DNA from 2 places in the Venatorbacter sp. C2-1 genome. Region 2 is predicted to be linked to the other one. Evidence: predicted binding sites of a transcription regulator. Region 2 holds the regulator's gene; the other holds the start of a gene.

Region 1 (16,198 bases), 1.5 Mb from region 2:
AGCAACGGATTCGCCGGTAGCGATTTCCAGTTTCTCAACTTTCAGGGTCTGGCCTTCTTCAACACGGTACTGTTTACCGCCAGTTACTACTACAGCGTACATACTGTAATCTCCACATGAGCCCATAAACGGGCACTTACTTGGCTGCTACTTTCACGACCTGCTTCTACTGGCAACGCTCTGGTTTCCATATGGCAGGGAGCAGAATTTCGGGGCGCGAGACTATACCCCAGCTTATCCACACGCGCAAGTCACAATCCTATTGGGCGGTAAGCCTGCCATCCGGCTGACATCAGCAGCGAAAACTCCCGGCCAGCGGCGACGGCAATTACAGGCCAAAAAGTAAAAATATGCTGAAAAGCCGGTTTCAGGCGGCCAAAAACTGACTTTTTCACCCGCTATCGTTGTCAGCCCTTCCAGTACATCGCTACACTGCACGCCTTCAGCCGCTCCGGTTCTGCCTGCAAGCTCCGCCGGAGTCGAGCGCCGTTTTTTATAAGGCCCTTAATTCATGCAGATACAAGATATTCTCGCTGTCGTCAGCGACGAATTTCAGGCGGTGGATCGCCTGATCCATACCCAACTGGCATCGCGCGTTCCCCTGGTTGAAAAGATCGCCGACTACATTGTCAGCAGCGGCGGCAAACGCATTCGCCCGCTACTGGTACTGATGACCGCCAAAGCATTCGGCCAGTGCAACGAGCAAGCGGTTAAGCTGGCCACCGTGATTGAGTTTCTGCACACCGCCACCCTGCTGCACGATGACGTGGTCGATACCTCGGACATGCGCCGCGGCAACCCGACCGCCAATGCCAAATGGGGCAACGCTCCCAGCGTACTGGTCGGTGACTTCCTGTACAGCCGTGCCTTTACCATGATGGTTGAACTGGGTTCACTGCCAACGATGAGCATCCTGTCGAATGCCACCTGCGTGATCGCCGAGGGTGAAGTACTGCAGCTCACCAACGTAAAGAACCCGGACACCAGCGAAGCGCAGTATATGGATGTTATCCATGGCAAAACGGCGATGCTGTTTGAAGCCTCAACCCATGCTGCTGCCGCTCTGCTGCAATGCACTCCCGAGCAAAGCCGGGCCATGCAGGAATACGGTAAGGAACTGGGCATGGCTTTCCAGCTGATTGATGACGTGCTGGATTACGAAGGCGATGCCGAAGCCATGGGTAAAAACGTCGGCGACGATCTGGCCGAAGGCAAGCCAACCCTGCCGCTGATTCACGCCATGGCTCATGGTAACGAACAACAGCGCAGCCTGATCCGCTCGGCGATCCGCAAAGGCGGCCTTGACGATATGGCCGACGTACTGAATGCCGTACGCGAACTGGGCTCGCTGGAATACACCCGTCAGAAAGCCTATGACTGTGCTGACCGCGCTCAGGCGCACCTGCAACTTTTGCCGGATTCAGAGGCCAAAGAGGCCCTGCGTGCGCTGGCGTTACTGGCGGTGAAGCGTAATACCTGACAGACGGACAATGACCCGGAGGTTATCTGTGGCGAAGTGGTTACTCTTGTGTATTTCTCTGTTCTGGCTGCCCGCGCAGGCTGGCTTGCTGGACAGCCTGACCGGTAACGACGAGCCGGACTTTCTGCCGGTCGAACAGGCCTTTCCGCTGACCACGCTGATCGATAATGGCCAGCTGCACGCCAGCTGGCACTCCGCCGATGGCTATTACCTCTACAAGCACCGCATCTTTATCCAGCAGGGTGAGCTGAAGGCCGACCCGGTGTACTACTCGCATCCGGGTAAAGAGAAAGAAGACGAAGCCTTTGGTCTGGTCACTGCATTTTATGGTGAGCTGGATACCCGCTTTGACCTGAGCCGGTTTCAGCCCGGTGAACTGGTATTGCACCACCAGGGCTGTGCCGACGCCGGCCTGTGCTATCCGCCGCAGCGCTCTCGCCTGACCATTACTCAGGCCGATATTCAGGCTGCACAAAACACAACGGCCAATGCCAACTCCGATACGGCGTCAGGCAACAGTGTCACAGACAGCACTGGCAACTACAAAGCGAACAACCAAACAAACGGCGCAGCAGACAGCTGGTTCAGCAACCGCTCCTGGGGCGCGGTTGTTGGTTTGTTCTTTCTGCTGGGCCTCGGTCTGACCTTTACCCCCTGCGTGCTGCCGATGGTGCCCATCCTGACCACGGTTGTTCTGGGTCAGAAGAATACCTCCGCCAGCCGTGGCTTTATGCTGTCATCCATCTACGTCCTCGGTATGGCGCTGACTTATGCCGCCGCCGGTCTGACCGTAGGCCTGCTGGGTGCCGGAGCCAATATTCAGGCCTGGATGCAAACACCCTGGGTACTGATTCTGTTTGCCGTTCTCTTTGTGCTGCTGGCACTGGCCATGTTTGGCCTGTATGAGCTGCAACTGCCTTCTGGCCTGCGTAATCGTCTGAACCAGCTGAATCAGAACCAGAAAGGCGGTCAGTGGCTGAGCGTCTTTATCATGGGCGTTCTCTCCGCTCTGGTGGTATCCCCTTGTGTGTCTGCTCCATTGGCGGGCGCGCTGGTTTATCTGAGCACCACCGGCGACGCCGTTTTGGGCGGCAGCGCATTACTGGCGCTTGGCCTCGGTATGGGCGCACCGCTAATTGTGCTCGGCACCACCGGCGCTTCGTTCCTGCCTAAGGCCGGCGGCTGGATGAACCAGATCAAGGCATTCTTTGGCATTCTGCTGCTGGGCGTTGCCATCTGGCTGCTGAGCCGCATCCTGCCCGAGAGCGTCAGCCTGCTGTTGTGGGCCCTGCTGGCCCTGTTTTACGGCATCAGCCTGGGCGCACTGGAACCGGCCACCAGCGGCATACAGCGGCTGGTCAAAGGTCTGGCCTGGGTATTTTTACTCTACGGCATCAGCGCCTTTATCGGCGTATTACAGGGTAACAGCAACCCGCTGCAACCACTGAGCGGCGGTCTGGTTGCGGTTAACACTAACAGCACAACAGCGCACAGCTCAGCGTTCTACCGCAGCGATTCCGTTACCGATATCGAGCGCCGGATTGCTGCCAGCCAGCAACCGGTGATGCTCGATCTGTACGCCGACTGGTGCATCAGCTGCAAAGTGATGGAAGAAGAAATCTTTGCCGAGCCCGATGTGCAGCAGATGATGAAGAACGTCCTCTGGCTGCAGCTCGACGTCACCGATAACAGCGCCGAGCAGATTGCCTTTATGCAGAAGCACGCGATCTTCGGCCCGCCAACCATTCTGTTTTTCAATCAGCAGCAGGAAATGCAATCCGCCCGTATTGTCGGAGAGCTGGACAAAGCGGCCTTCCTGCAGAAGGTTCAGGCCGCCGGTCTTACTCAACCCTGACTCAAGAAAAGCAGAGTTCTTCACCGTCCTGCGGAATATGTAAGCGTTCCAGAATACCTGCCCGACGTGCTGCCAGTGTCAGTGACTGGCGTGTCACCGGGCAGTGATCCAGAGCCTCCAGATGGTTTGCCACCACCACTCCCTGACTAAGGCGTGCGGCTTCCAGTGCTTCTTCCTGTCCCATGATGATATCGCCACCAATATCAAACCGTGCCCCTCCTGCCGGAATCACCGAAACCTGCGGCTGCTGCTCCGTCAGACAACGTTTCACTTCAGCTGTCAGCAGTGTATCACCTGCTATATACAGACTTGGCTCCTGCGGATAGCGAATCAGGTAACCAAAGCCATGGGCCATCATGCTGCCCACAATCCCGCGGCCGTGCACGCAGGGAACCGGTGTAATTTCGCCTTCCAGAAAAGACTGTGTTCCGCTTTGCAGCGGCTGAACGTTCAGCCCCTTACTGCGCAGAAAATCAGCATCTCCAGTCATACAGAATACTGGTATACCGCGCTCACGCAGCCAGCGGCTGCCAGCCCGGTCAAGATGATCAAAGTGCCCCTTCTGGCAATGGGTAATCAGACAATGGGTCACTTCATTCAACCAGTCAGGGCTGTCATCCGGCAGCTCAACCAATGGGTTACGCCGACGGCTGAAAGTTGCGTATTTCAACGCTGGGATCGCCCCTTTCGGAGCCAGCATAGGGTCCACCAGAATGCGCTTTTCGCCCAGCTCAACAATCATGGTGGCATTACGAATCTGTCGTATTTTCATAGCGCTCTCCTCTCTGAGTAAGGGCATTGTAGAGGGGGCCTGCACGCGCTAGCATGGCAAGAATCGACATAAAACAGACATTTTTAAGCAGATGAACATTGGATTACTGCTCTACCCTGATTGCATCCCTGCCGGCCTGTTCGCCTTTGCCGACCTGCTGACTGCCTGCAATCTGCGCCTCGGCAAACGGCAATTCCGTATAACCTGGCTGAGTGAACCCGGCGGTGCATTGCCGGTTGCCAATGGTCAGACGCTCGACACTCTAGCACTGGCGGCAAACCCACCGGATGCCCTGCTTATCCCCGGTGCCTGGCGTGATCGTCATCAGGTCATACAGGCAAGTGACCAGGCGCTGGTTAACACCCTGCAGCGGCTGCCGGACAACACACAATTATGGAGCTACTGTACCGGCGTTTGTCTGCTTGCCCGCAGCGGACGTCTGGATCAGCACAACGCCACAACAACCTGGTGGCTGAAAGATACAGTCAGTCAGGCTTTTCCACAGGTTCACTGGAGCCTGCAGCACAGCTGCCTGTTTGACGAGCATCTGGCAACGGCCTCGGGAGTTAACGGCTATCTGCCCATCGCGCTGAAGCTGATCAGCCGCCACTGCGGTGCTGCTCTCGCCGAAGAGATCCGTCGCTATATGGTGCTGCCGCGACCGAATGAACAGAACAACCCTTTTCAGCAACTTCCCCTGTTACTGCAACAAAGCGAGCTGTTACGCCGCATTATCCAGTGGGTGGAGCAAACTCCGGCACAACAGGTACAAACCTCTGCGCTGGCCGACCATCTGCACCTAACCCCGGCCACACTGGCACGCAGGGTTAAACAGGAAAGCACAATGACCTGCGCACAGTTGCTGCGGCTGATCAAACTGAATCAGGTCAGTGATCAGTTACAGACCAGCAACCGCAGCATCAGCGAAATCAGCCATATGCTGGGGTTTGTTGATGACAGCAGCCTGCGCCGCAGCTTTCGCCAGCTGACCGGCCTGACACCAGGTGAGTATCGCCGGCAATTCGGCTGAGCCCTTGAAACTTCATTACCGAAGACGCATATAGATGGCATATTCTCGCGGAGATTCCATCATGCATTACACCTGCCCATCCTGTGCCGCCATTAACCGCATCCCTGAAGATCAGCAACAAAAGCTGCAGGCCCAGTGCGGGCGCTGCAAACAGCCCTTATTCAACGGTCATCCGGTGGAACTGAACGACAGTAATTTTCAGCGTTTTCTGCTGAAAAATGATCTGCCGGTAGTGGTGGACTTCTGGGCCAGCTGGTGCGGCCCGTGTCAGATGATGGCGCCGGTATTTACCCAGCTGTGCGGACAGATGCAACAACAGATGCGCTTTGCCAAGGTAAACACCGAACAGGCGCAGCAAACCAGCGCGCAACTCGGCATCCGCAGTATCCCGACGCTGATTGTTTATCATCAGGGAAAAGAAATTGACCGTCTGGCCGGAGCCTTACCGGCACCGCAGCTGCAACAGTGGTTGCAGGCGGCGCTGAGTAAAATTCACTGATCTCAGACAGAGTCTCTGTCAGGCAGGCGCTTTCCGGCAATATCAGCCAGCGCCTGCAGCACCGGCTGCAGCGGGCCGGTGACATCTGCGCAGTTACGATACAGGCGCTCCAGCTGACCCATATGATTACGCACCAGCTGCGTCAGATGCTGCTCCTGATCCGGATCGAGATTCAGCAACAGCAGCTCTTCAGACAACTCCAGCTCCAGCTCCTGCACGGTTTCACGCGCACTGTTTAACCCCTGATCCTGACGCTGCTGCAAATGCTGCAGGGCATATTCCACATCGTCCAGTGCATTCAGCAGCGTCTGTTGCTGATGCAGTTTGTGCTCAGTCGCCAGCGACTGCAGCCTTGCATGTACACTGCTCATAAGAACGCACAGGTGATCTTTTATCCGGCCATAACGTGCCTCTTCCTGCCAGGGCACGTTCTTGATCAGCACGGATGCATTACCAAAGTTCACTATCATGCGTTTTTCCAGCTCGATAATACGCGCGCCTTCGCGGCAGCTCAGCAACAGCTCCGCTTCCAATGGCCGCACCTGCTCAGCATGCGAGACAAAACAGAACTCCGGCCCCGTCCAGCAAGCCAAAACAGCATTCAGGCCAAAGTTTTTCAGGCTGGCAATCAGTACAGAGGCCAGCTGCTGGCGGTTTTTACAGCCCATAACCTGCTCGATAAAGCGACTGATCTCCCCCTGCTCCGCCGAGTGAGTCATGGCTTCAAACGCCGCCTGGCGGGCATAATCGGCCGATGATTGCAGGATTTCCCGCTGCTCACTGCTGAGCAGAGCGCGCTCAACCTTGGCGCGCATCTCGTCAATATTAAAAGGTTTACTGATAAAATCGTCGGCCCCGGCAGCATACCCCTGCAGACGCTGGTCAAGATCACTCTGACCGGAGACAAACAGAATCGGCGTATGGCGTGTTGCTTCACGGGCACGCAACAGACGACAGATTTCATAGCCATCACGGCCCGGCATCTGAATATCCAGCAGAATACAGTCCGTCTCCGGACGCAGACCATTCAGAAACCCTTCCGGATCGGTAAAGGACTGAACATCGTAGTTATCCAGCGCGCGCTCAAGCAACCTGACCATACTGATCTCATCATCCAGCAGCGCAACGTTGTTACAACTCATATCCCTCTCCCTGAAATAATTAACGATTTGATCTGCATCAACTATAGCAAAGCCCCTGCAAACGACAGGGATTCGCCTGATCTGTATCAAGACGCTTTCTGCCAGAGCAGGCAATCTGAAAGCATCTGCAAAAGGAGGCCTGATAATGACAATTGAACACCACGACCTGCACAGCGAATTTCCGGACATGGGCGACCAGATCCGTTCCCTGAAAATGAAAGACCGTCACTTTGCCCGTCTGTTTGACGAGTACCATGAAGTTGACCGCGAAGTACGTAAAATCGAAGAAGCCGTTGAAGCGGCCTCCGATGAGCGCCTGGAAGGCCTGAAAATGCGCCGTCTGCATCTGAAGGACGACCTGTATGCGATGCTGAAAAGCGCCTGAGCGTTTCCGCCAGACACAAAAAAGCCCGGATTTTCCGGGCTTTTTTGTGGGTAACGCATCACTTATCAGAAGTTTTTGCGTACACCGATAACGAAATTCAGATCGGAATCGTCTTTATCGTTATTGTCGCCATAAGGGGTGTCATCGCTGATAAAGTCAGCAGCGATAAACAGATCAATCTTATGGAATTCGGGGAAATCACGGGCCACTTCAACACGGGCAGTCAGCGCTTTATCGTCAGCGTCATCCACCATCCACATACCAACGGCTACGTCCAGGTACAGACGCTGCGGCAGGTGTTTTTCGAAAGTGACTTCCGGATACCAGTACTGAGCCTTTACGCCACGGTGCATATTGACAGACAGACCCTTGGCCGGGCTGGTACCCAGTTTGAATTCGGTTTCTTCACGACCCACATCGAACAGGGTGTTGTAAGTACGCACGCCCATATCGAGGTTAAAACCATCGAACTGGTTGTTGTAGCCGAAATACACGTCCATCTCGACCGGCAGACCTTCGGCGCCGTCTGGCTTATCAACATTGGAGAACCAGGCACCGGCATAGGCATTACCGTTTTTAACATCTGCACCACCCTGCAAGGCCGGACCATCATCAGTCTGGCTCAGGCCACGGAACAGGTAGTTTGAGACAAAAGCGGCGTTATACGTCACAGTGGCGGCGGATGCCGCAGACGAGAGTGCCAAAAAAGCCGGAATGGCCAGCAATGTAGTGCGTTTCATGGGGTTCCCTCAGTGAATTAAACAGGAACCCCTTGTCTACCACAGAGCGATTACAGAATCATCGCCCAGCGTTTCACAATCCAATAACGTTCACAGAAAGAGCCGCTACAGAATCACGGCCCACAGCATTTTACAATCCGCCAACGTCTTCCCCCTGCGCCTGCAGATCCGCATGGTAAGACGAGCGCACCAGCGGGCCGCTGGTCACACGCAGGAAACCCAGACTCTTGGCGATATCACCCAGCTCTTTAAACTCTTCCGGTGTAGCAAAACGCTTAACCGGTGAGTGATTTTTGCTCGGCTGCAGATATTGCCCCAGCGTGATGTGATCAATGTTATGCGCGCGCATATCCTTCATCACTTCAATCACTTCCTCGTTGGTTTCGCCCAGGCCAAGCATCAGACCGGATTTAGTCACCACCTGAGGGCGGCGGGCCTTATATTCTTTCAGCAGCGTCAGAGACCACTGGTAATCAGAACCCGGACGGCATTCTTTGTACAAACGCGGCACGGTTTCCAGATTGTGGTTAAACACATCCGGTGGCGTTTCGCTGAGAATATCGAGGGCAATTTCCATACGGCCACGGAAGTCCGGTACCAGGGTTTCAACCTGAATCGCAGGGCTGTGCTCGCGGGTCAGGCGGATACAATCAGCAAAATGCTGGGCGCCGCCATCACGCAGATCGTCACGGTCTACCGAGGTTATCACCACGTATTTCAGGCCCATATCGGCAATGGCGGTAGCCAGATTGATCGGCTCATCCACATCAAGCGGATTCGGCCGGCCATGGCCCACATCGCAGAACGGACAACGGCGGGTACAGATATCGCCCATGATCATGAACGTTGCCGTACCGCCACCAAAACACTCACCGATGTTCGGGCAGCTGGCCTCTTCACACACGGTGTGCAGCTTGTGCTTGCGCAGCTTCTGTTTGATGTCGTTAATCTTCGGTGAGGCCGGAATACGCACGCGGATCCAGTCGGGTTTACGCGGCAACTCTTCGGTAGGGATGACTTTGATCGGGATACGGGCGACCTTTTCAGCACCACGTAATTTTTCTCCCTGAACCACTTTCGCCTTATCTGTCATATCACGCTCCGGGCGCATCGCTGCCGGCACTCAATTCAGCCAGCAACTGTTGTTGTAAGGAAGCAATCACCGCCTCAATGCTCAGCGGCAGATCGGTTTCATTGCGCATCTGCGTCATCTGCATGCCGGCATAGCCGCAGGGATTGATACGCTGAAAGGGCTCCAGATCCATATCGATATTCAGAGCCAGGCCATGAAAGGAGCGGCCATTTTTAATACGCAGCCCAAGTGAGGCAATCTTGCGCTCACCGACATAAACACCCGGCGCATCTTCGCGCGGAGCAGAATCAATCTGCCACTCGCTGAGAGTGGCCACGATCGCACGCTCAATTGCCGACACCAGTGCCCGCGGTCCCCAGCCAAGGCGTTTGATATCCACCATCAGATAGACCACCAGCTGGCCCGGCCCATGATAGGTAACCTGCCCGCCACGGTCACTCTGCACCACCGGGATATCGCCCGGCATCAGTACATGTTCGGCCTTACCGGCCTGCCCCTGGGTAAACACCCGCTCATGCTGCAGAAACCAGAGCTCGTCAGCTGTCTGTTCATCGCGCGCGGCGGTAAAGGCCAGCATATCGTCATACACGCGGGTGTATTCCTGCAGGCCCAGCTCACGCACAAGCACAGCCGTCATCAGATCACCATATGGATATAGTCATGGGCCAGCAGGTCTTTGTGCAAAGCCTGCAGCTGTTCGATCCCTGTGGCCGTGATATATACGGTCAGGGCACGGAAACGGCCATTGGAACTGTTGCGGATCTGAATGCGTTCAACATCGCATTCAGGCGCATGAATACGCACAATCTCCAGTACAACCTCGACATAGTCATCCTTACCATGACCGAGAATTTTTACCGGATAGTTAGCGCAGGGGAATTCAATTTTTGGAGCTTCAGGCTGACTCACGTTTATGGCCTCTCTGTACATCAGAGCCTTATATGGTTGTAACCCATACGAAATTCAAGCGCCATCGGACTTTGGCCAAAGACGCCACATTATTCAGCAGCCAGAAACACAAAAGCCAGCCTGAGCCAAAACCCAGACTGGCACGTATCTGCCGCGTTCAATCAGGCAAACAGGCGGGCAAAGAACAGCTTGATACTGCCCCACAGACGACCGAAGAAACCAGCTTCTTCAACATCAGACAGCGCAATTAACGGACGCTCAGCCTGTACTTCACCTTCCATGCTGACGGTCAGGGTACCAACCACCTGGCCTTTAACGATGGGGGCTTCAAGAAATTCATCGGTCAGGATATTCACTTCCAGCTCGCCTTTCATGCCGCGCGGCAGGGTCAGGTAAAGCTCTTTTTCCAGACCAATATCAGCGGTTTCGGTTTTACCCAGCCACACCGGATTGGTTTGCAGTACCTCTTCAGCGTTATAGACCTTACGGGTTTCGTAATAACGGAAACCGTAAGCCAGTAATTTCTGGGTTTCACGGGCGCGGGCTTCTTCGCTGCGGGTGCCCATAACAACGGCAATCAGACGGGTGTTATCACGCACAGCAGAAGCCGCCAGACAGAAACCGGCCTCATCGGTATGACCGGTTTTCAGGCCGTCTACGGAAGGGTCACGCCACAGCAGCTTGTTGCGGTTTGGCTGACGGATGTCGTTGTATTCGTAATATTTTTCGGCGTACAGCTTGTAATAATGCGGATGGTCTTTAACGATATGCAACGCCAGCTTAGCTATATCGCCAGCGGTAGATAAATGCCCCTCAGCCGGCCAGCCGGTTGCATTTTCAAAGTGGGTATTGGTCATACCAAAACGTTCAGCGTACTGATTCATCCAGCCGGCAAAGGCTTCTTCCGAACCGGCAAAGTATTCGGCCACCGCAACGGATGCATCGTTACCTGACTGCACGATAATGCCACGCAGCAGATCAATCAGCGCAACTTCGGTACCTTCGCGCACGAACATTTTTGAGCCGCCTTTACGCCAGGCTTTAACACTGATCGGCACCTGAGTCTGCTCAGTGACATTGCCCAGTTCCAGCTCATGCACAGCAATATAGCTGGTCATCATTTTAGTCAGACTGGCCGGCGGTAAACGTTCATCAGCGTTATGTTCAACCAGAATGCGGCCACTGTCGGCATCCATCAGCACATAGGCACTGGCATCCAGATCCGGCGCTTTAGGCACGATTACTTCTGCCTGCACGGCAGAAGCAGTGATGGCAGAAATCATTACAGAAACTATCAATAGCAAATAACGCATAACAAATATTTAACCGTTGGGTAAACACGGGCGCGCATTGTAACACGCTGAACATTTTTTGCAGGGGGCAGAAAGAGTAACGACTGCTCCTGCTCCCTCCAATGTTCGTTTGCCCCTGTCGGGTGAATTAGCCGGGCCGCTGCCCGACCATGAGTGACCGTAAAAACCGGTGTTTGGTTCCATCGCCACAGACGAAAAAACGATATAAAAAAACCCGGCAAAAAACCGGGTTTTTATCTTCAGCGCGTAAGTTTAATCCCCTGCCTGACGCACCAGAGAGACTTCACGCGTTGGGTGCAAAGTCACAAACGGAGCGTTGTCAGCTACAGCCTGATAGCTGTGACGCAGACGGAACGACTTATCCAGACGGCGCAGACACAGTGTCAGGCGTACCGTCAACCAACGGTAATCCGCTTTATCCTGAGTATGAACAACCACCGATGCATCGTTATCCAGAATGGCTTTACAGACCGGCTGCAGACTATCGGCGATATCACGGTCACGGCTGGCAATCTGCTCGGCTGAAACCGGATAGCTGGCCATAGGCGCGGTATCTTCTTTCGCTTCACTCCACAACTCAGAAACTTCATTACTGCCGGCGCTGGCTTTTACCACAGGCTTAGGCGCTACGGGTTTAGCCACGGCGACAACAGGAGCAGCTTTAGCCGCTGGTTTGGCATCAGCTTTAGATTTAGCAGTGTTGGCCTTTTCTGCATCAGCCAGACGTTTTGCAGCGGCTGCTTTTTCGGCTTTTTCCGCTTCAGCACGACGCTGACGTTCCTCTTCCTGACGACGCAGACGTTCCTGCTCGGCTTTCTTCTTGTCCGCCGCAGCCTGACGTTTTTCTTCTTCCGCCTTACGCTTACGCTCGGCTTCTACCTTGGCTTTTTCTTTTTCTGCAGCTTCGGCCAGTTGTTTCTGACGCGCCAGCTCTTCTTTGCTCGGGCCTTTTTCTTCAGCACGGGCAACCACGTTCGGTGCACCTTTATAAAGCTTATCCAGTTTATCCTGGCTTTCTTCCAGCCCCGGAGTCAGTGCTGCTACCAGCCAGACTTTATCCAGATACCCCTGAGCCTTATCGTACTCTTTGGCTGCGATGGCTTTGTTTGCCAGCGCCACATAGGCTTCGCCCCACTGATAGGCCAGTGGCACAACACGGAAATCATAGGGAGCCTGCTCACGGAAAGCGTCGATACGCTCCAGCGCGTTATTGCCTGCGGGGCTGGATAAACGCTGTGCAGCAATATCGGCTTTGATGCTGCTCAGCAGCTGATCCAGGTTCTGGGTAGCGGCCTGGGAATTCATGGCCAGCAGTAGAGCAGTTACGGTAATCAGTCGTTTCATAATGAGCAGCTTTATTTTGTTATCGTTTTGTCGGGCATAAGCGGAGCCTGTTCATACTGATTAAACAGGCCTGTTATCGACTAAAAATATCTCAGGCAAGGCGCTGAGAGTGTGGCCTAACAGGTTAAGCGAGCGAACAGCAACGCGGCATGAGTAATTTTTAGCCATAACCCTTCGGGCTGAGGCCGGTTTCTCCCATAAACCTCGTCGTTCGTCATTCATTTAGCCTGCTAATATCAGTCCTCTCTCCTTGTTCTGAGGAAAACTGGCTCTCAGCAGGCCTGATTCAATTAGTGTGAACAGGCCCGAGGCTGGTAAGATGCAAAGAATCGCCCTCTGATGTCAAGTTCCATCTGTCATTCACCTGTAATACGCGGAGAAAAAACCATGTGGCTACGCCTCGGTTCACTGTTATTTGCCGTTCCCGGCATTATTTTGCTAACACTGTACGGAATCGAAATGTCGGCCGTGACTGAATGCAGCCAAAGCGGTGGCTTTTACGACTTCATCAATGCCCGCTGTGCCGATCAGCCGCAACCACAGAGCAGTTACTATCAGCGCCACAGCACGCTGGTCAATCTGATGATGCTGTTGTCTGTGCTTGGCACTTTTGCCATGGTCTGGGGCATGTTGTTAAAAGGCATGACCCGTCCGCAGCAACCATCCTGACAGGCCTTTTATCCGGCGCCCGATATCAGTGTCAGGCGCCGCAACACTTCTTGTATTTTTTCTCGCTGCCACAAGGGCAAAGGTCATTACGCCCCGGCTGCAGCGGCTGAAAATCAGCCTTACCATCCACATAACGCCAATGGCCATCGGCCGCTAAAGCAAAAGCAGAAACCTCGCTCAGGCAGAACCAGTCTTTGCCTTCACAAAAACGCGCACTGAAACTGACCGTCGCCCTGTCGCCATCCTGCTGTGAATCATGCACCGTTAAGCCAAACCAGCGGGTATCGTTATCCAGCGGTAATTCTGCCGGGCGGGTGCGGCTGTCCCAGCTTTCGAGCAGATACTCCTGCAAGCCAAAGACAAAAGCGGTGTAACGCGAGCGCATCAGGGCTTCAGCGGTTGCAGCAGGCTGTCCCTGATGCAACGGCTGACAACAGTCACCATACAGACGGCCACTGCCACAGGGGCAAAGAGCTTCTGCCTGACTGCTCATTGCAGACGCCCGCGGTCACCCTGACGCGCCAGCGACAACAGCTGACCAATCGCCTGCGCCAGCGATTCACTGCGCTGCGGAGAACGGAAGACTTCCATAAAGCGCTCGCGCATACCCGGCAACGCCAGCAGGTCGGCAACCAGCGCATTAAAGGCACTGATGCCCTGTTCGTTAACCGCCAGACATTCGAGATAAGCCAGCAGCAGTCCACCCTGCAGATCACGCCAACAACGGCTGCCCAGCGCGGCCAGCAACTCGACCGAACGGCTGTGCGGATGTTGCAGCAGCAACTGCAGCAACAGCACGCGCTGATCGGCATTAACACTGTGCGATAAGGCACGGGCAAAGGCTGCCAGATCGGCCACCTCAGCACCGCCTGCCACCACCTGTGACAGGCTGTCGTTAATCGCGGAGGTCAGCGCCTGACCCGGTGCGGCATTTTCAAGGAAGCCCAGCACCACGTTGCGCGGCACCGCGGGTAAATGCGGCAATGCATTACAGAGCAGGGTTTCATTCTGCTCTTCGGCCAGGCGTGCAACCACTTCCGCCAGCCCCTGCAGACCAAGCTGCTGCCAGTTGTCCCAGCCGATATCACCGCTGAGGTAAGCACGGGCGGTCGCGTAGTATTGGGTCGTCCCCTGCCCCAGCGCCTGCAGCGCCAGTGCATGAAAGTAGGCCATACGGTTGGCATCCGGTTTGTAGCTGCAGGGCGCATCGCCGTGCTTCTGATCCGGATACTGGGCAACCCGCAGCCAGTGTTGCAGGAAGGCATCACGCGGACCCGGCTGCAGAATGTTCTGCTCATCCAGCGGCAATTTCACAAACCAGATATTGTGCTGTCCCGGCTCATCGGGATTCCAGCTGAGAATGCCCAGCCAGGCATGTTTCAGATAGGGTACCGGATAGGGTTTCTGCATCTGTTCAAAGGCTTTGAAATCCGCCAGAGGCACTTCTTCGATGCGTCGCCCAAGATCAAATACGCGCATCTGCGCGCCACTTTTGGCTACCAGTTCAGCAATGGTCACAACTTAGCTCCACAACAATGGGCTGATGGCGATCAGCCCACAGAAAATTCAACGGCGGGCAGTTTACCAGTTTTTGCCCGGCAGCCGGGTATATCCGCGCTAATTCCGATAAACTGACGTTTTACCCCACATAGCCTCAGGGCCACAGGAGTTGTTATGGGTCTTATTTTCGCCATTATGGCAGGCATGATTATTGGTGGTGCCCTGGTGGCATACCGGCTGAGTAAACGCTGGCAGCAGCAGGTAAAAGATGCCGAAAAAAGTCTGCAGGAGATTGCCGACCAGCATCAGCAGGAAGTGGCCGCTGCGCGCGAACTGAAACAGAAAGTCGCCGACCTGCAGTTTCAGCTTAATGAGGCACGTAACGAAGTACGGGCATTACAGGATAAGCAGTAAGACCTGTTATCAGCGGCCTTTCCGGCGCCGCAATACGCGACTGAGCAGCAGCGCGACCAGCGTTGCCAGTCCCAGCCCCAGCAATAATTGCCAGGGTTGCAGCACGGTCAGGGCTGCCTGACCAAACCAGTAAACCGGCAACAGATAAAACGCCGCCCAGGCCGCCGAAGACCAGCTGTTTACCCACCAGAAGTCGCGCACCGGCATCCCGCACACTCCGGCCATGGCCGGAACCAGAGGGCGCAACGGGCCGATAAAACGCCCGAGCGCAATGCTCCACACACCGTAACGGGCGAAAAAGTGCTCAGCTGAGGGCAGCCAGTCAGGGTGACGGCGGAAGATATTCCAGTGCGCCAGCCGCGGTCCATACCAGCGACCAATATGAAAACTCAGACCGTCACCACAGAATGCCCCCGCCGCTCCGGCAAGCCACCACCATGCAACGGGCAGTCCCTGCTCCGCCGCCAGAATGGTTAACGCCACCAGCAATGCCACACCAGGAATAAATAACCCAACCACCAGCAGCGACTCAGCCAGCGCCAGAACAAATACCGCCGGCAGCAACAGCCAGACATGTTGCTCAACAATGTCGGTGAAACCTGCAAAAAAACCGGATAGTGCCGACTCCATCACAACCGCCCGGGATGTTGCCGATTGACCACGCGTGGACGCAGCAGGGTATTCCCCTGTATTCTCGTGTGCGTACACAACAACAATAAAAGACAGCTCATGACCTCTTCCACTTCCGCCACCGATACGTCCCGCATCAGCATCAGCGCTCACTATACCGGCTACATCTGGTACAAGCACGGCCTCTCCGCCCCTGGGTTTATTACCGGTATGGGACGTGTCGCCAACGCTGCACTCAGCCCGGTTAATGCCTTTTTACGTCTGGTGGCCGGTGCTGATATCGATACATTTTTACTGCAGCGGCACTCTGTTATTGATCATCAGGTCGAGCGCCTGATTGAAGAAGAAGGTGTGGAGCAGATTGTTGAAATTGCTGCTGGTCTATCGCCGCGCGGTTACCGCTTTAAACAGAAATATCCGCAG
Region 2 (16,198 bases):
TTGTCACCTGACGGCAATGGCCGAATCCATCATTACCGACCGGCGTTATAAGATGGAGTTTATTGTGAAAGGGCCGGGGGATTATCAGCTGCTGGTCACCAGCATGTTGCAAGGCGGTTTATGACCGCCTTTTCTTTTGCCAGCCAAAAAGAGCAGTCAGATCAGTCGATCTGAACCACATCCAGACGGGTAAACAGATGACCTTTGTCCTGCTTATCCTGCAGGGTGACAAAATCAAACAGCTGCGTATCGCCCAATTGTGACGGCGCCACATTACAGATAGCGGCAAAGATATTTTCACTGCGTCCCGGCTGCTCCTTGTCCCACTGTTCCAGCATCATCTTAATATTCTGACGTTGCAGGTTTTCCTGTGAGCCACACAGGTTGCACGGAATGATCGGGAAGCCCCGTGCCTGGGAAAATTTCTCGATGTCTTTTTCTTTGCAATAAGCCAGCGGACGGATCAGTACGTGTTTCTGGTCGTCACTCAGCAGTTTCGGCGGCATGGCCTTGAGCTTGCCACCATGGAACATATTGAGGAACAGGGTTTCGATGATGTCGTCACGATGGTGACCAAGAGCGATTTTATTGGCGCCAATACTCTCGGCAAAGCCATACAGGGTGCCACGACGCAGACGGGAGCACAGGCTGCAGGTGGTTTTACCTTCCGGAATAATTTCTTTCACTACGCTGTAGGTATCTTTCTCGACGATGTGATACTCAATACCCAGCTGGCTCAGATACTCCGGCAGCACATGTTCAGGAAATCCGGGCTGCTTCTGATCCATATTCACCGCCACGATATCAAAGTGAATCGGTGCGCTTTTCTGCAGACTCAGCAGAATATCGAGCATGGTGTACGAATCTTTACCGCCGGACAGGCAAACCATGACCTTATCGCCGTCTTCGATCATGCGGTAGTCTTCGATGGCCTTGCCGACATTGCGGCGCAGGCGCTTCTGCAGTTTGTTGAACTCGAGTTGCTCTTTGCGCTCGGCAGCGGATTCGATCATAAAAACACCCTGAATAATTGCGCCCGCTTTATAGCAGAATGCATCGGGTGAAGGAACCGCCTGCGCAGGTCAGGCAGTTAAAAAGGAATGTTGTTCGGGGACTTTGAGAAAAGGTACGCCTGCTCAGGCTGCACGGTCGAGCAGGGCGGTGGCGGCACCGAGACTGGCACAGAACTCTTCAATGCTGACACCACTGCGGGGATGGTAAAAACGTTTCCACAGACGTGCGAGCTGTTCTGCGGTTGCATCGGCGGGCAGAACAAAATCATCATTGCGGGCATAGATAAACCAGGCAATGGCGGTGGCATAAGACAGATTGGTGGTCAGCTCGGCATGAGGGTGACTGAGAAAATCATGCTGGCTGGCAAGGCCGCGCACGGTGCTGGCCAGTTCAGGCTGTTGTGCCAGATAAGCGTCCCATACATGGCGGTGGGTCAGGCTGTGAATGCGGTAAATGCCGAGAGCCCGTTGACCGGCGGCTTTGAGATGCGATCCAAGAGCCGATTCTTGAGCCGCAGTTGCCAGCAGCAGGGTGCTGGCCATCGGGTTACTAACCCCGATGCGTTGCAGGGTTGGCTGGATTACCCAGCGGGTCAGTTCATTTGCGCAGATGCCCATGGTCACCTCCTTATACGTCATATCGGCTGAATGACGCTGTTTCTGCAATCTTAGATCAGATTATTTTATCTGCTGCGGTTTTATACCAATTGCCAATAGATAGCCTGGATACCGGCGCCAGAAAAATAACGTCTGTTCAGCCTTTATTCTGGTAAAAGCATTTCCCGTACCAGAGGGCGTTGCATAAGTGTTCATAAGCAGAAAACAGGCATAAGAGGGCAGGCATAAAAAAACCGGCCTCTGGCCGGTTTTTTTGCTTACGGGTGAGCGGCTTACTCTTGCGGGTGAGCGGCACACTCTTTTTCAGTATTCAGGCCGGCCAGTTCATACAGCATATCGGGGTCCTGCAGAATCACTTCTTTACCCTGGGTTTCGATCAGGCCGTTCTTCTGGAAGCGGGTAAACACGCGGCTGATGGTTTCTACCGCGAGGCCCAGATAGTTACTGATATCCACCCGCGACATCGGCAGGCGGAAATGACTGGCCGAAAAACCACGACGGGAATAACGCTGGGAAATATCAATCAGGAAAGAGGCTACGCGTTCTTCGGCGTTTTTCTTGCTGAGCAGCAACATCATGTTCTGATCATGACGGATTTCGGTGCCCATGGTACGCATCAGCTGCTTACGCAGATCCGGCAGGTCATCGGCCAGACTGTCGAGTTGCTGCAGCGGAATTTCACAGACGGTGGTGGTTTCCAGCGCTTTGGCGGTTAACGGATAGTTGCCGTTATCATAACCGGCCAGGCCAACCAGCTCAGAGGCCAGGTGAAAACCGGTAATCTGTTCTTCACCGTTACTCGCCAGAGTGTAGGTTTTCAGGGCTCCGGTGCGAACGGCAAATACGGATTGAAACGCTTCGCCCTGCTGGAACAGCAGCTGACCTTTCTGGATCGGACGGCCACGGCGGATGATATCGTCGAGGCGCTCCATATCGGAATCGTTCAGGGACAATGGCAGACACAACGCATTCAGTGAGCAGGTCTGGCAGTGTGGTTGAGTGCCCCGCAGTGGAGCAGGCGCAACATGTGTCGTTTTCATGACTGATTCCTGAGTGAAACCCCGGTGTCGGAGTAAGTAACAAGTGCAGCAGTTGCGGCTATGTTCGGCATTAGCGCGCGATCTGTCAAGAAAGTAACCAGACCGATGCTGCCGTCCACAAACCAAATCCGATCAGTAATCCCCCGGCAACCTGACGCACGCGGTTGTTGCTCAGAAACGGCGTCAGTACATTGGCCGCCAGTGTGCTGGCAAACAGGGCTGGCAGGGTACCCAGACCAAAGGCGAACATCGCAGCGGCTCCCAGCAAAGGCTGGCCATTTGCGGCAACCCAGCTCAGCGTGCTGTAAATCAGGCCGCAGGGCAACCAGCCCCAGAGCATGCCCAGCCACAGACGATCAATCGCACGCGGAGATTGCATAAAACGGCGGGTCAGAGGCTGCAGGTGTTTCCAGATTCCCTGGCCCAGTTGCTCAATACGGGTCAGCATCAGTGACCAGCGGGCAATATAGAGCCCCATCAGTATCAGCATCAGCGCGGCCAGTGTCCGCAAGATCAGCATCAGCCACTGGTGCTGGCTCTGCAGCCACAGACCTGCGCTGGCGACTATCAGCCCGGCGATGCTGTAGCTCAGTATGCGCCCGGTGTTAAACAGCAGCGTCACCCGGACACGCTGAGTTCCAGCGCTGCTGCCAATAGCCGCAGCAATACCCCCGCACATCACCAGACAGTGGCTGGAGCCAAACAGGCCGAGCAGAAAGGCGGTCAGCAGCGACAGGGGTTCAATCATGGCTTGTCAGATGGGGTTTGATCGCTGTCGTCCTGACGGCGATTTATCGGCTCATCGTCATCAAACAGAATGCGGTGGGCGGGGGACTCCATGTCTTCAAACTGGCCGCTCTTCACCGCCCAGAAAAAGATCAGCACGGCAATGCCGATCAGCAGTAAAGACAGCGGTACCAGGATGTAAATGATATCCATCGATCAAACCTCAGAGGAGTCAGGAGCCGGCAGGCGATTCAGGCGCAGGGCGTTGGTGACCACCAGTAACGAACTGAATGACATGCCAATCGCAGCGGCCCAGGGCGGAACAAAACCTGCCGCTGCCACCGGTAATGCGATGAGATTGTACAGCAAAGCCCAGCCGATGTTCTGAGCAATAATACGGCGCGTCTTGGTGGCACCATCCAGAGCGGTCAGTAAGGTTTCCAGACGACCGTTGGTAAGCATGGCATCGGCGTTGGTCTTAGCCAGATCGGTGGCTTCGTTAACGGCCAGAGCAATATCAGCACCGGCCAGTACCGGCACATCGTTAATACCGTCGCCGACCATCATGACCCGCTCACCGGCCTGCTGCCAGGCGCGCACTGCGGCCAGTTTCTGTTCCGGCGAGACGCCGGTCTGCAGGTCGGTAATGCCCAGTGCATCCGCCACCACCTGACCGGATGCGCCGGGGTCGCCGGTCAGCAGAGACACGGCGATACCGCGTTGTTGAAGACCGCTGACAATTGACGCAGCGTTGCGGCGCAGGCTGTCATTCAGGCGCACCCAGGCCAGCGGTTGCTGATCACTGGCGAGCAGCAGCCACTGGCCAGCGGCCTTGTTGTCGGGCTCCGTCAGGGGGGCTGCTGGCCAGGCATAATCGGCGCGGCCAAAGCGCAGAGTGTGCCCGTTCCACTGGCCGCTGATGCCCTGGCCGGCGGTTTGTTCGGTGTTCTCTACGGCAGCCGCTTTTATGGTGCGGAAGGCACGGGCAATCGGATGGGTTGAGTGTTTCTCAAGGCCGGCGATCAGGGCCAGCAGCTGAGTTTCATCCAGATCCGCCAGAGGTTCGACCTGCTCCAGGGTTAGTTTGCCCTGGGTCAGGGTGCCGGTTTTATCGAATACCACCCGGTTTATCTGTGGCAGAACTTCCAGCACATGGCCTTTGCTGATTAACAATCCGCGTTCGCGCAGTGCGGCCGTGGCGGCTGTCAGAGCCGTTGGCGTAGCCAGCGACAGGGCGCAGGGGCAGGTTACAACCAGCACGCTGAGGGCGATGAAAAAGGCGTGTTCATCGCCTTGCAGCCACCAGAAAGTGAAGACCGAGCTGGAGATGATCAGCACCGCCGCAACAAAGTGGCTGGCAATTTTGTCGGCCAGCAGCGCAGCGCGCGGCTTCTCCTGCTGGGCACGGTCCATCAGGCGCATGATGGTCGATAACTGCGCTTCGGCGCCGGTCGCGGTGACCTTCATCAGCAGCGGGCTTTCAACGTTAAACGTACCGCCGATCAGGCGATCACCGGCTTTCTTGCTGATGGGCAGGTATTCGCCGGTCAGTGCGGCTTCATCAACCGAGCTGCGGCCTTCGATCACCACTCCGTCAGCGGGAATGGCATGGCCGGGTTTCAGACGCAGCACGTCACCAATACGGATGTCTTCACTGGCAATAACCTGCTCAACACCGTCGTCACCAACCTTTAACGCAATATTGGGCAGCAGCGTCAGCAGATTATTACCGGCTTTCCCCATCCGGTGACGGGCGCGCATTTCGAGAAAACGGCCAAGCAGCAGGAAGAAGGTAAACATACAGACCGAGTCAAAATACACCTCGACGCCCTGATTCATGGTGCTCCAGATGCTCGAACAGAATGCCAGCACAATGGCCAGCGATACGGGCACATCCATGGTCAGATGACGGGTGCGCAGATCACGCAGGGCAGCGGTAAAGAACGGCCGGGCGCTGAACAGCACCACCGGCAGGGTCATGACCATTGAGGCCAGGCGCATAAAAAATTCGTATTGCTCAGCCATGCCTACATACAGGGGCACCGCGAGCATCATCACCTGCATGGTGCCGATACCGGCAACCGCGAGACGGCGGATCGCCAGTTTACCCTCGCGATGGCGCTGCTCTTCCTGTTCAGTGGCAGAAAACGGCGAGGCTTTGTAGCCCAGGCGGTAAATCGCCTCGGCAATACTGGATACGGCAATCTGGTCGTACTGCCAGCGTACCACCAGGCGGTGGTTGGACAGGTTAAGTACAGCGTTTTTTACGCCCGGCAACTGGCTGATACGGTGCTCAATCAGCCAGGCACAGGCGGCACAGCTGATGCCGTCGATGATAAACGTGGCTTCCGCTTCGCCTTGCTGGTTGCCGCTCAGATGGGCGACAAAGCGCCGCTGCAGGGCTTCGCTGTCATACAGGGTGAGGGATTCGCGCGCCGAAAGATCGCTGTCTTCCAGTTCAGCCGGCGACAGTTCCGGCAGTTCGGTGCGGTGGCGGTAATAGTCTTTCAGGCCACTGGCGACGATGGTTTCGGCAATGGCTTTGCAGCCCGGGCAGCACATCGGCTGCCGTTGGCCATCAATCAGGGTTGACCAGCGCTCACCTTCGGTGGTGGCTTCACCACAGTGAAAACAGCGCTCTTGGGCTGAATGGGCATTCATTTGGCGTGTAAGTTAATAACCTTGTCAGCTTCAATCAGTTCGGTACCACGGATACGCCACTGCTGTTCGTGGCTGAGCAGCCAGATATGGCGGCGTTCCGGCAATACCAGTTCATTGACACCGGCATAGTGGCCATCGCCCAGGCGTTGCAGCAGCACGGTCAGGTCACGTTCCTGCAGGGTAGGGTGAATCAGCTGCAGTTGCAGGGTTGCAGGTTCTTCATCCAGATAGCCGTTCAGGGCCAGGTGGATTTCGTTTTCGCTGAACGTCAGATCGGCCTTGATCTGCAGGCGGGCAGCATGGGCATCGGCTTCGACGTTTTCGGTGTAGCTGACGCCGTCTTTGTAGTAGCTGTCGCTGACCAGGGAATCTTTGGATTCAAGGGCCAGTGTCAGCATCACAAAACCCCAGCAGATAGCCAATAGCGGAAGGCCCGCAACCAGCCACACCATGGGTTCTTTGTACCAGGGAGCGTGTTCTTTGGATTCGGTGTTCATAGACTTCTCAATCGGCATCAGGCGGGATAAAAAAAACCGCCCAAGTTTAACCACTTGGGCGGTCAGTCTCCAGTTTGGATTTGTCAGATTCGCTGACACGGGTCATGGTTTCGCGGAGGCGAATCTTTTCCTCAGATTAATTGCGTGGGGCAATAAAGCGGCTTTCTTCGCGTGCCACTTCTTCACCGGTATCGGCATCGGTGATGACGAATTCAATATCCACTTTACTGGCTGGCATATGCACTTCTTCCGGATCAATTTCGATGGTCAGAAGCACTTCTTTCAGCTCGTTCACACGCAGAAACTGAGTGGTTGGCGCATCCATCTTCATACCTTCCAGACCATCCAGGCTCAGAGTGTAGGTTTTTGGGCTTTGCGACATGTTGATCAGCTTCAGCGTATACGCATTGGTTACGGTGTCGTTGGCGGTCATCTGATAGAGCGCGCTGCGGTCACGTTCAATATCCAGCTTGAACGGTGTGCGGGTGCCGATGGCGTACATGAATGCGCCCATCATAATCAGCAGCAGTGCGGCATAACCGACCAGACGCGGACGGAAGAAGTGAGTCTTTTTACCTTCCAGCTCATTTTCGGTGGTGTAACGGATCAGACCCTTCGGCTTATCCAGTTTTTCCATAATGGAGTCACAGGCATCGATGCACAGAGCGCAGCCGATACACTGGTATTGCAGACCATCACGGATATCGATACCGGTCGGACATACCTGCACGCACAGGGAGCAGTCAACACAGTCACCAAGCTGGGTTGTGTCGCTTTCTTCCTTGGCTTTTTTGCTGCGTTTGCCACGTGGTTCACCACGGTTAACATCGTAGGAAACGGCCAGGGTATCCGGATCGTACATAACCGACTGGAAACGCGCATAAGGGCACATATAAATACAGACCTGCTCACGCATCCAGCCGGCATTGATGTAGGTGGCCGCGGTAAAAAACGCAATCCAGAATAAACCCCAGCCACCGATGTTCAGGGTGAAGAAATCCGGTACCAGTTCGCGGATCGGGGTGAAGTAACCGACGAAGGTGATGCCGGTCCAGATGGCGATAATCATCCACAAAGTATGCTTCAGGGCTTTTTTGCGGAATTTGCTCGCGCTCATCGGTTCTTTGTCGAGTTTCATGCGGGCGTTGCGGGTACCTTCGGTACGCTCTTCAATCCACATAAAAATAAATGACCAGGCCGACTGCGGGCAGGTGTAACCACACCAGATACGACCGGCAAGGTTAGTAATGGTGAACAGGCCAAAAGCGCAGATAATTAACAGCCACGACAGCAGCATAAAATCCTGCGGCCAGAAGGTAATACCAAAAATATGAAACTGGCGCGCCGGCAGATCAAACAGAATGGCCTGTCGGCCTTCCCAGTTAAGCCAGGCACTGCCGAAATAGCCGAGCATTAACGCCCACAGCGACCATGTACGTAATTTCTGGAAAAAACCCTCAATTTCACGAACGTAAATTTTCTTACGTTTTTCATACATGCTTTGGGTTTTTGGTGTGACATCTTTGACCGGAATATTACTCATAACGGCAAATCACCTTGGTTGGATGTGCATGACGGCGCTTTGCGAAACCAGAGACGGAGCAGGGCCCCACAGCGCTCTATATAACGCGGCAATTATATAGCTTGTTGCCTGTCGCTATAACGAAAAAAGCGGCTTTAAGCCGCTTTTTTCTGTTTTTATTGCCTTAGCTCAACCCCGGTTGGTTTTGCCTGACCGGGGTCTTGCTGCGCTTACTGCTGATGAGACAGCGAGTAAACGTAAGTGGTCAGCAGGTGGATCTTGGCTTCAGCGTTGTTGCCAAGAATTTCCAGATGCGCTGGCATTTTACCGTTACGACCATGCTTCAGAGTGAACTCAATCTGCTTGGAAGAACCGCCATATAACCAGATATCGTCAGTCAGGTTTGGTGCGCCAACCAGCTGGCTGCCTTTACCATCTGCACCGTGACAAGCCATACACAGTTGCTGATATTTAGGCGCTGCTTTTTCAGCGGCTTCTGCATCGTGCTTCAGGCCAGACAGGCTGCGAACGTAGTTCACCATGTCAGCGGTACCTTCTTCACCCAGTACTGCGCCCCATGCAGGCATCGCGCCCTGACGACCGTAAGTCAGAGTGTGCTTGATGTTCTCAGGAGCGCCACCGTACAACCAATCGTTATCGGTCAGGTTAGGGAAGCCCTGAGCACCTTTAGCGGTAGAGCCGTGGCACACAGCACAGTTGCTCTTGAACAGGCGCTGGCCGGTTTGCAGAGCATCTGCGTCTTTGGCCAGTTCTTCAACCGGAGTAGCGGTGTACTTGGAGTACAGTGGTGCGATGTCAGCATCGAACTTCTGTACTTCAGCTTTCCACTGGTTGGTAGAAGACCAGGCAACCTGTTCGCCGTCGACTTCAACAGTCAGCAGGCCGTTAACGTTGCCCAGGCCGTACACGCCCAGATAGCCAAAACCAAACACGATGGTTGCCCAGAACATAAATACCCACCAGCGTGGCAGCGGGTTGTCCAGTTCCTGAATACCGTCGTAATCATGACCAGTAGTCTGGTCAGTTTCATCTTTACGCTGGCCGCGGCTGGTGTACATGATCAGTACGCCGCAACCAATCATGGATCCCAGTACGATGACCGCGACCCACACTTGCCAGAAAGTGCTTAACATATTTATTTACTCCGATCTTTATCGTCGTGCGCTGGCATTTCTTCGTTTTCGAGAAATGGAATCTGAGCATCGTTATCAAAACGCTTTTTACGGCTGGAGCCATAGGCCCACCAGAGTATGCCGAGAAAAGCTATCAGGGCGAAAACGCTGCCCAAACCGCGCACGTCGTTAATATCCATGGGATTTACCGTTTAGTGACTACAGTGCCCAGGTGCTGCAGATAAGCAACCAGAGCTTCGATTTCACGTTTGCCATCAACGGCCTCTTTGGCACCTTCGATGTCAGCATCGGTGTACGGTACGCCGACCATACGCAGAGCTTCCATTTTCTTCGGAGTCAGGCGGCCATCGACCTTATCTTCAAACAACCATGGATAAGACGGCATGATGGACTCAGGTACAACGTCACGTGGGTTGTACATGTGTGCACGGTGCCACTCATCAGAGTAACGGCCACCAACACGTGCCAGGTCAGGACCAGTACGCTTGGAACCCCACAGGAACGGGTGCTCGTATACCGATTCACCAGCAGTGGAGTATGGGCCGTAACGCTCGGTTTCTGCACGGAACGGACGAACCATCTGGGTGTGACATACATGGCAACCTTCACGGATGTAGATGTCACGACCTTCCAGCTGCAGAGCAGTGTAAGGTTCCAGGCCTTCAACCGGCTTGTTGGTGTCGTTGTGCCAGAACAGTGGAACAATTTCCGCCATCCCGCCCCAGCTCAGTGCGATGACAATCATCACCACCATCAACGGCAGGCTTTTCTCAATATTGTCGTGCTTAATCATGTTTCAGTACTCCTTAAGCCTGTGCTGCGACTGCGTTGCCAGCTTCTTTCTTGGCCGCGCGAACAGTCATGAACACGTTGTAAGCCATGATCAGCATACCGGTCAGGAACAGTGCGCCACCCAGTACACGAACCACATAGCCGCCATGAGAGGCTTCTACGGATTCAACGAAGCTGTAGGTCAGGGTGCCGTCAGCGTTAACTGCACGCCACATCAGACCCTGCATGATGCCGTTTACCCACATCGCAGCGATGTACAGTACGGTACCAATGGTGGACAGCCAGAAGTGAACGTTGATCAGCTTGATGGAGTGCATGTCACCGGCTTTGCGGCCGAACATGATTGGGATCAGGTGGTACAGAGCACCGATAGATACCATGGCAACCCAGCCCAGAGCACCGGAGTGAACGTGACCAATGGTCCAGTCAGTGTTGTGAGACAGCGCGTTTACGGTCTTGATCGACATCATCGGGCCTTCGAAGGTAGACATACCGTAGAAAGACAGAGATACAACCAGGAAGCGCAGGATAGGGTCGTTACGCAGTTTGTGCCATGCACCAGACAGCGTCATCATACCGTTGATCATACCGCCCCAGCTTGGTGCCAGCAGGATCAGAGACATAACCATACCGGAAGTCTGAGCCCAGTCAGGCAGAGCAGAGTAGTGCAGGTGGTGAGCACCGGCCCATACGTAGATAGAGATCAGGGCCCAGAAGTGCACGATGGACAGACGGTAAGAGTAAACCGGACGGCCAGCCTGCTTAGGCACGAAGTAGTACATAATCCCCAAGAAGCCTGCAGTCAGGAAGAAACCTACCGCGTTATGGCCCCACCACCACTGGATCATGGCATCAATAGTACCGGCCCAGATGGAGTAAGATTTGGTCAGGGATACCGGTACGGCCAGGTTGTTACCCACGTACAGGATCGCAATCATGATCATGAAGGCTGCGAAGAACCAGTTGGCAACATAGATGTGGCTTTCTTTACGGATAGCCAGCGTGCCGAGGAAGTTCACAACATAAGAAACCCATACCAGAGTTACCAGAATATCGATTGGCCATTCCAGCTCAGCGTATTCCTTGGTAGAGGTCAGACCCATTGGCAGAGTAATAGCCGCTGCAACGATCACGGCATTCCAGCCCCAGAAGGTGAAGCTTGCCAGGGTGTCTGAGAACAGACGCGTACGGCAGGTGCGCTGCACAATGTAGTAAGAAGTTGCAAACAGTGCAGAACCACCGAAAGCAAAAATAACCGCATTGGTGTGCAGCGGACGTAAACGACCGAAAGACAGCCAAGGCGTATCAAAGTTCAGTGCAGGCCAAGCCAGCTGGGCAGCGATAAGTACACCGACCGCCATGCCAACAATGCCCCAAACTACGGTCATGATGGCAAATTGTCTTACCACCTTGTAGTTGTACTCGGGATGGTCAAATGCTGTGCTCATGATCAGATTCCATTTAACAGCGAGGATTGAGGGTTAAAAAAATCGGCGCAATTATGGTGTTTGATGCTGTTATTTGCAATCAAACACCGGAAAAACACCAGATTTTACAGCAGGTTATCCTGCTTTTATGGAGCTTATGAACAGCTAACTGAGAACGTCTCTCACCATCGTTCTGATGGTTTGCTCCAGCAAACAGCCCACACTCTCTGCCGCTACAGAATAGCTGTAAGTTATCCTGATAACGGTTGAGCAAATCATAAGGAAGTGGCAACCGTGAATCTTGATATAGCGCAAGAAGCACTGGGGACGGGAAATACAATTGCAAGTCATGCGACAATTTTCCCTGAAGGCCATGTCTGAACGGAATTTAAATGAACAAAAAATACACAGAAAATGGTAATTCGCGTGATCCGTTATTTATTTTCGCCCATGGCGCCGGTGCCGGCAGTGACAGCGAATTTATGCAACGGATGGCAGAATTGATTGCCGCGCAGGAAATATATGTCGTGCGTTTTGATTTTCCTTATATGGAACAGCGTGCCATCGACGGTAAACGCCGCCCGCCACAGCGTATGCCGGCACTGCTGGACGATTACCGCGCATTAATCCGCCAGTTGGATCGTCCTTGTATCATTGGCGGAAAATCCATGGGCGGGCGGGTTGCTTCTTTATTAATGCAGGAAGCAGAGAAAAATGTCGGCACCGATATCCGCGGTTGCGCCTGTCTGGGGTATCCGTTTCATCCGCCGGGTAAACCTGAGTCGCTGCGCACAGATCATCTGCAACAGTTGCAGCAACCTCTGCTGATTGTGCAGGGCACGCGTGACGCATTGGGCGATAAAGAAGAAGTGGACGGCTATGCCCTTGATGCTGCACTGCAGTTGTTGTGGCTGGAAGACGGCGACCATGACTTAAAACCGCGTAAAAAATCCGGCTATAGCCATGAACAGCATATGCAGCACGCTGCGACAGTGGTGGCGGCCTTTGTTCGTTCGCGGGTGCAATAACCGGCCAGACAACACAAATGAGATTTAATTTCTTATCTAAATAAAAACTATTCGTAAATGTGTCTTGTTCTTGTTAGCATGCCGGCGTTTTTGATGGGCTTGTCAGAAAAGCCTGATTTATGACCAGCATGTTTTAACAGGGGATAGCACAATGATCAGACCGACTCTCTGGCGCCAGGCCGTTTTGCCAGCCGCGATTGCCTTGGCCAGTTTTTCTGCGCAAGCGGAACAGGCAGAAAAAAATCCGGTAGACCTCAGCAAAATGGTGGTATCAGCCGCTGGTTTTGAGCAGAAGGTCGTTGAAGCACCGGCCAGTATTTCTGTGATTACTCAGGAAGATCTGCGCTCCCGTCCTTATATGACTCTGCTGGATGCCGTGCGCGAACTGGAAGGTGTGGATATTGGTGAAACCCGCGATAAAACCGGCCAGGGTTCCGTCAGTATCCGTGGCATGGGAGCGGATTACACCCTGTTGCTGATCGATGGTCGTCGCCAGAACAACCACGGCGATATTTACCCGAATAATTTCGGCGGTAATCAGTTCAACCATGTTCCGCCACTGGATGCGATTGAGCGTATCGAAGTTATCCGTGGCCCGGCTTCAACCCTCTACGGTGCCGATGCGCTGGGTGGCGTGATTAACATCATCACCAAAAAAGTCACCGACGAGTGGGCGGGTTCTGTCACGATCGGACGCTCATTTCAGGAGCAGGACGAATACGGTAATGACACTACCGCCGATTTCAGCCTGATGGGTCCGGTGATCAAAGATGTACTGGGTATTGAGCTGCGCGGCAGTCTGTATCAGCGTGATGCTTCCGAACCTGAATATGAGGATGTCACCGATCCTGCCGGCGTCAGCCGTAAGCGTACCCTGGGCTTTGGTTCCGGCGGCAAAACCACCGATAACACCAACACCAATCTGGGCTTTGGCGTGAACTGGAAACCGGCCGCCAATCAGACCCTGACGCTGGATATTGATCAGTCAAAACAGACCTACGACAACAAACCGCTGGCGGATGGCACCTTCCCGCTGGGCACGGTCGACAGCATTGATACCATCTGGCGTGCGCGCGGTGGTCAGGTGCAGCCACGGGTCGGTTATGCCAAAGATCAGGAATTTACCCGTGATCAGTGGGCCATTGCCCATGAAGGTGAATGGTCATTCGGCAGCAGCTGGGTGTCGCTGCAGCATATCGCCACCTCTAATGAAGGGCGCACGGTACCTTTCTCGGTGGCTGAGCGTGAACTGCTGCAACAGATCTACGACGGCACTGGCGCTTATACCGGCCTGAGCGTCGATGAGCGCAAAGTCATCGCGGCGGAGACTTTCCTGCCGCGTCCGAAACGCACCATGGAAAGCAGCCAGTACACCCTGGATGCCAAGGTGGATATGCCGGTCAACGATTTCTATGGTCATCACCAGGTCGTGGTGGGTGGTCAGGTGATTGTCGCAGAACTGAAAGACGGTGTGTTTGGTCTGGAAGGGGGCGATGCCGGCAGCGAAACCTCCGACTTCACCATGTACTCGCTGTTTGCTGAAGATAACTGGTCGATGCTGAATGATTTTACCCTGACCACCGGTGTGCGTTATGACAACCACGATGTCTTCGGCAGTAATGTCAGCCCGCGCCTGTACGGTGTATACAACCTTGATCTGAGCTGGACCGTCAAAGGTGGCGTATCGACCGGTTATAAAACCCCGAAAACCACCGACTTGTTTAACGGCATCACCGGTTTTGGCGGGCAGGGCACCAGTCCGTTTGCCGGTAACCCGGATCTGGAACCGGAGAAAAGCGTTAACAGCGAGCTGGCGCTCTACTGGGAAGCGACCGAAGGTGGCCATAACTTCAATATCACCGCCTTCCATAACAAGTTCAAAGATAAGATCGCCAGCGGCGACCGGGTACCAACCTGTGCCAGCACCAACGGCGCCAAGCCGTGTGTGAACCTGGGTGAGTATGAAACGCTGAACTACACCACCTACAGCCAGAAAATCAATATCGACGAAGCGCTGGTGCGCGGCGCTGAAGTAGCGGCCCGCTGGCAAATGAGTGAAGCGCTGTCATTGCGTGCCAACTACACCTACACCGACAGCAAACAGCTGTCCGGTAATGAACAAGGCCAGCCACTGACCAACAGTGCCAAGCACATGTCGAACCTGACGCTGGGCTGGGACATCAGCGACAAAGCCAACGTTTATCTGACCAGCGAAACCCGCTCGTCACGCTTCCGTGATGTGGATGAAGACGGCAACGCGCTGTACTTCAAAAACTACAACGTACTGCACCTCGGTGCGTCGTATGAAATCAGCGCCAACCTGAGCGTTAACGGCCGTATCAACAACCTGCTGGACGAAGACTTCACTACTTATCAGACCCGTTTTCAGGATGGGGTTGAGGGTGATGCCGCCGACGGTGATTACGATGACGACGGTGAAATCACCTACATCGACGATTACAATAACAAAGACAAACGCCGCAACCTGTGGCTGGGCGTGAACTACCGCTTCTGATGCTGTTGCTGTCATCGCCTGCGTAAGCATACGGCCCCATTTAGGGCCGTATGCTTGTGTCGTTGTTAGTTTCGCTGGCTTCTGGCTGCTGCTGCCGGGAGGTAAGAAATCTTATTGATTGATAAGTGAATAGAAATGTAAATTCGCTAATGCTAATTGTTCGTATTTGCGACTTTCCTGCTAGAATGCTGCCCATCTAACGCCGTCTGAGCCCTGCCTGTGATGTATCCCGGATGATCCGATCTTTCTCTGCCCGCCTGTCTGTATCGGGCATCGTTTTTGGCAGCCTGCGCCAGTGGCACTGGATCAGCTCCGCCCTCTGTCTGGTGGGCATGATTCTGTTTGCCTTTACCGGCATCACGTTAAACCACGCGGCGGACATCAAGGCGGAACCGGTGACGGTAACGCTGGAAACCGAGTTGTCTGCCACCTTGTTAAAAACCCTGTCCGGGCGCAGTGCCGGGCCGTTACCGCTGGCGCTGCGCCAATGGCTGCTGCAGGAACACGGCATCAGCGTGCCTGCGGCGGACGCCGAATGGCAGGGCAATGAAGTGTATCTGGGCATGCCCAGACCCGGCGGCGATGCCTGGCTGAGCATTGAAACCGACAGCGGAGTGCTGCTTTACGAGCGCACCGAACGCGGCTGGATTTCGTACCTGAACGACCTGCATAAAGGCCGCAATACCGGCCCTCTGTGGTCATGGTTTATCGATATTTTTTCGCTGCTGTGTCTGATTTTCTCACTCAGCGGTTTATGGCTGCTGGTGCGTTACGCCCGCCAGCGCCCATCCACCTGGCCGTTGGTGGCACTGGGCGTGGTTATCCCGCTGCTGATCATTATTTTGAGCGTGCATTAAAGGAATGAATATGAAGAACCCGATACCGCGTTCGCTGCTGCCGGCGTTGCTGCTGGCCGCAACACAATGCGTGAGTGTGCAATCGGCAAGCGCCGCCGAGCTGAGCCTCGCGGTCGAAATACCGCAACTGAACGTCGCTGAATATCACAAACCCTATGTTGCCATCTGGATTGAAAACAACAGCACCAGAGCCGTCACTAATCTGGCCGTTTGGTACGACGCAGAAATGCGCAATAACGAAGGCGAAAAATGGCTGAAAGATATGCGCCAGTGGTGGCGTCGCAGCGGCCGCACACTGCAGATGCCGGTGGATGGTGTTACCGGCGCGACCAAGGGGCCGGGTCAGCA

Evidence for each region. Region 2 encodes FNR, which switches genes on or off when oxygen is low (the NO sensors DNR and NnrR bind a similar motif). Its sites were predicted from a motif close to TTGATNTANATCAA; they were not measured.
Region 1: MT343_RS04165 (YdcH family protein) is a predicted target of FNR. The motif match lies at 6,806-6,819, and genes of this name have one in related genera.

What each region holds. Positions count from the first base shown of each region.
Region 1 covers NZ_CP094879.1:918,891-935,088, reverse strand. Annotated here, with positions in the region: gene rplU (50S ribosomal protein L21) at 1-102, opposite strand, end outside; gene ispB (octaprenyl diphosphate synthase) at 512-1,480, shown strand; gene dsbD (protein-disulfide reductase DsbD) at 1,509-3,335, shown strand; gene MT343_RS04185 (MBL fold metallo-hydrolase) at 3,337-4,107, opposite strand; gene MT343_RS04180 (GlxA family transcriptional regulator) at 4,199-5,137, shown strand; gene trxC (thioredoxin TrxC) at 5,199-5,636, shown strand; gene MT343_RS04170 (response regulator) at 5,639-6,778, opposite strand; gene MT343_RS04165 (YdcH family protein) at 6,924-7,163, shown strand; gene MT343_RS04160 (TorF family putative porin) at 7,229-7,903, opposite strand; gene lipA (lipoyl synthase) at 8,034-8,996, opposite strand; gene lipB (lipoyl(octanoyl) transferase LipB) at 8,998-9,633, opposite strand; gene MT343_RS04145 (YbeD family protein) at 9,633-9,905, opposite strand; gene MT343_RS04140 (D-alanyl-D-alanine carboxypeptidase family protein) at 10,067-11,218, opposite strand; gene MT343_RS04135 (hypothetical protein) at 11,471-12,562, opposite strand; gene MT343_RS04130 (hypothetical protein) at 12,950-13,231, shown strand; gene MT343_RS04125 (YchJ family protein) at 13,263-13,724, opposite strand; gene MT343_RS04120 (DUF3549 family protein) at 13,721-14,749, opposite strand; gene MT343_RS04115 (hypothetical protein) at 14,906-15,145, shown strand; gene MT343_RS04110 (DedA family protein) at 15,155-15,775, opposite strand; gene MT343_RS04105 (class I SAM-dependent methyltransferase) at 15,875-16,198, shown strand, end outside.
Region 2 covers NZ_CP094879.1:2,455,104-2,471,301, reverse strand. Annotated here, with positions in the region: gene MT343_RS10910 (hypothetical protein) at 1-124, shown strand, start outside; gene ttcA (tRNA 2-thiocytidine(32) synthetase TtcA) at 162-1,013, opposite strand; gene MT343_RS10900 (hypothetical protein) at 1,137-1,631, opposite strand; gene fnr (fumarate/nitrate reduction transcriptional regulator Fnr) at 1,904-2,671, opposite strand; gene MT343_RS10890 (sulfite exporter TauE/SafE family protein) at 2,757-3,419, opposite strand; gene ccoS (cbb3-type cytochrome oxidase assembly protein CcoS) at 3,416-3,610, opposite strand; gene MT343_RS10880 (heavy metal translocating P-type ATPase) at 3,614-6,058, opposite strand; gene MT343_RS10875 (FixH family protein) at 6,055-6,555, opposite strand; gene ccoG (cytochrome c oxidase accessory protein CcoG) at 6,692-8,098, opposite strand; gene ccoP (cytochrome-c oxidase, cbb3-type subunit III) at 8,308-9,231, opposite strand; gene MT343_RS10860 (cbb3-type cytochrome oxidase subunit 3) at 9,234-9,410, opposite strand; gene ccoO (cytochrome-c oxidase, cbb3-type subunit II) at 9,416-10,021, opposite strand; gene ccoN (cytochrome-c oxidase, cbb3-type subunit I) at 10,038-11,471, opposite strand; gene MT343_RS10845 (alpha/beta fold hydrolase) at 11,843-12,478, shown strand; gene MT343_RS10840 (TonB-dependent receptor domain-containing protein) at 12,630-14,993, shown strand; gene MT343_RS10835 (PepSY-associated TM helix domain-containing protein) at 15,227-15,850, shown strand; gene MT343_RS10830 (DUF2271 domain-containing protein) at 15,861-16,198, shown strand, end outside.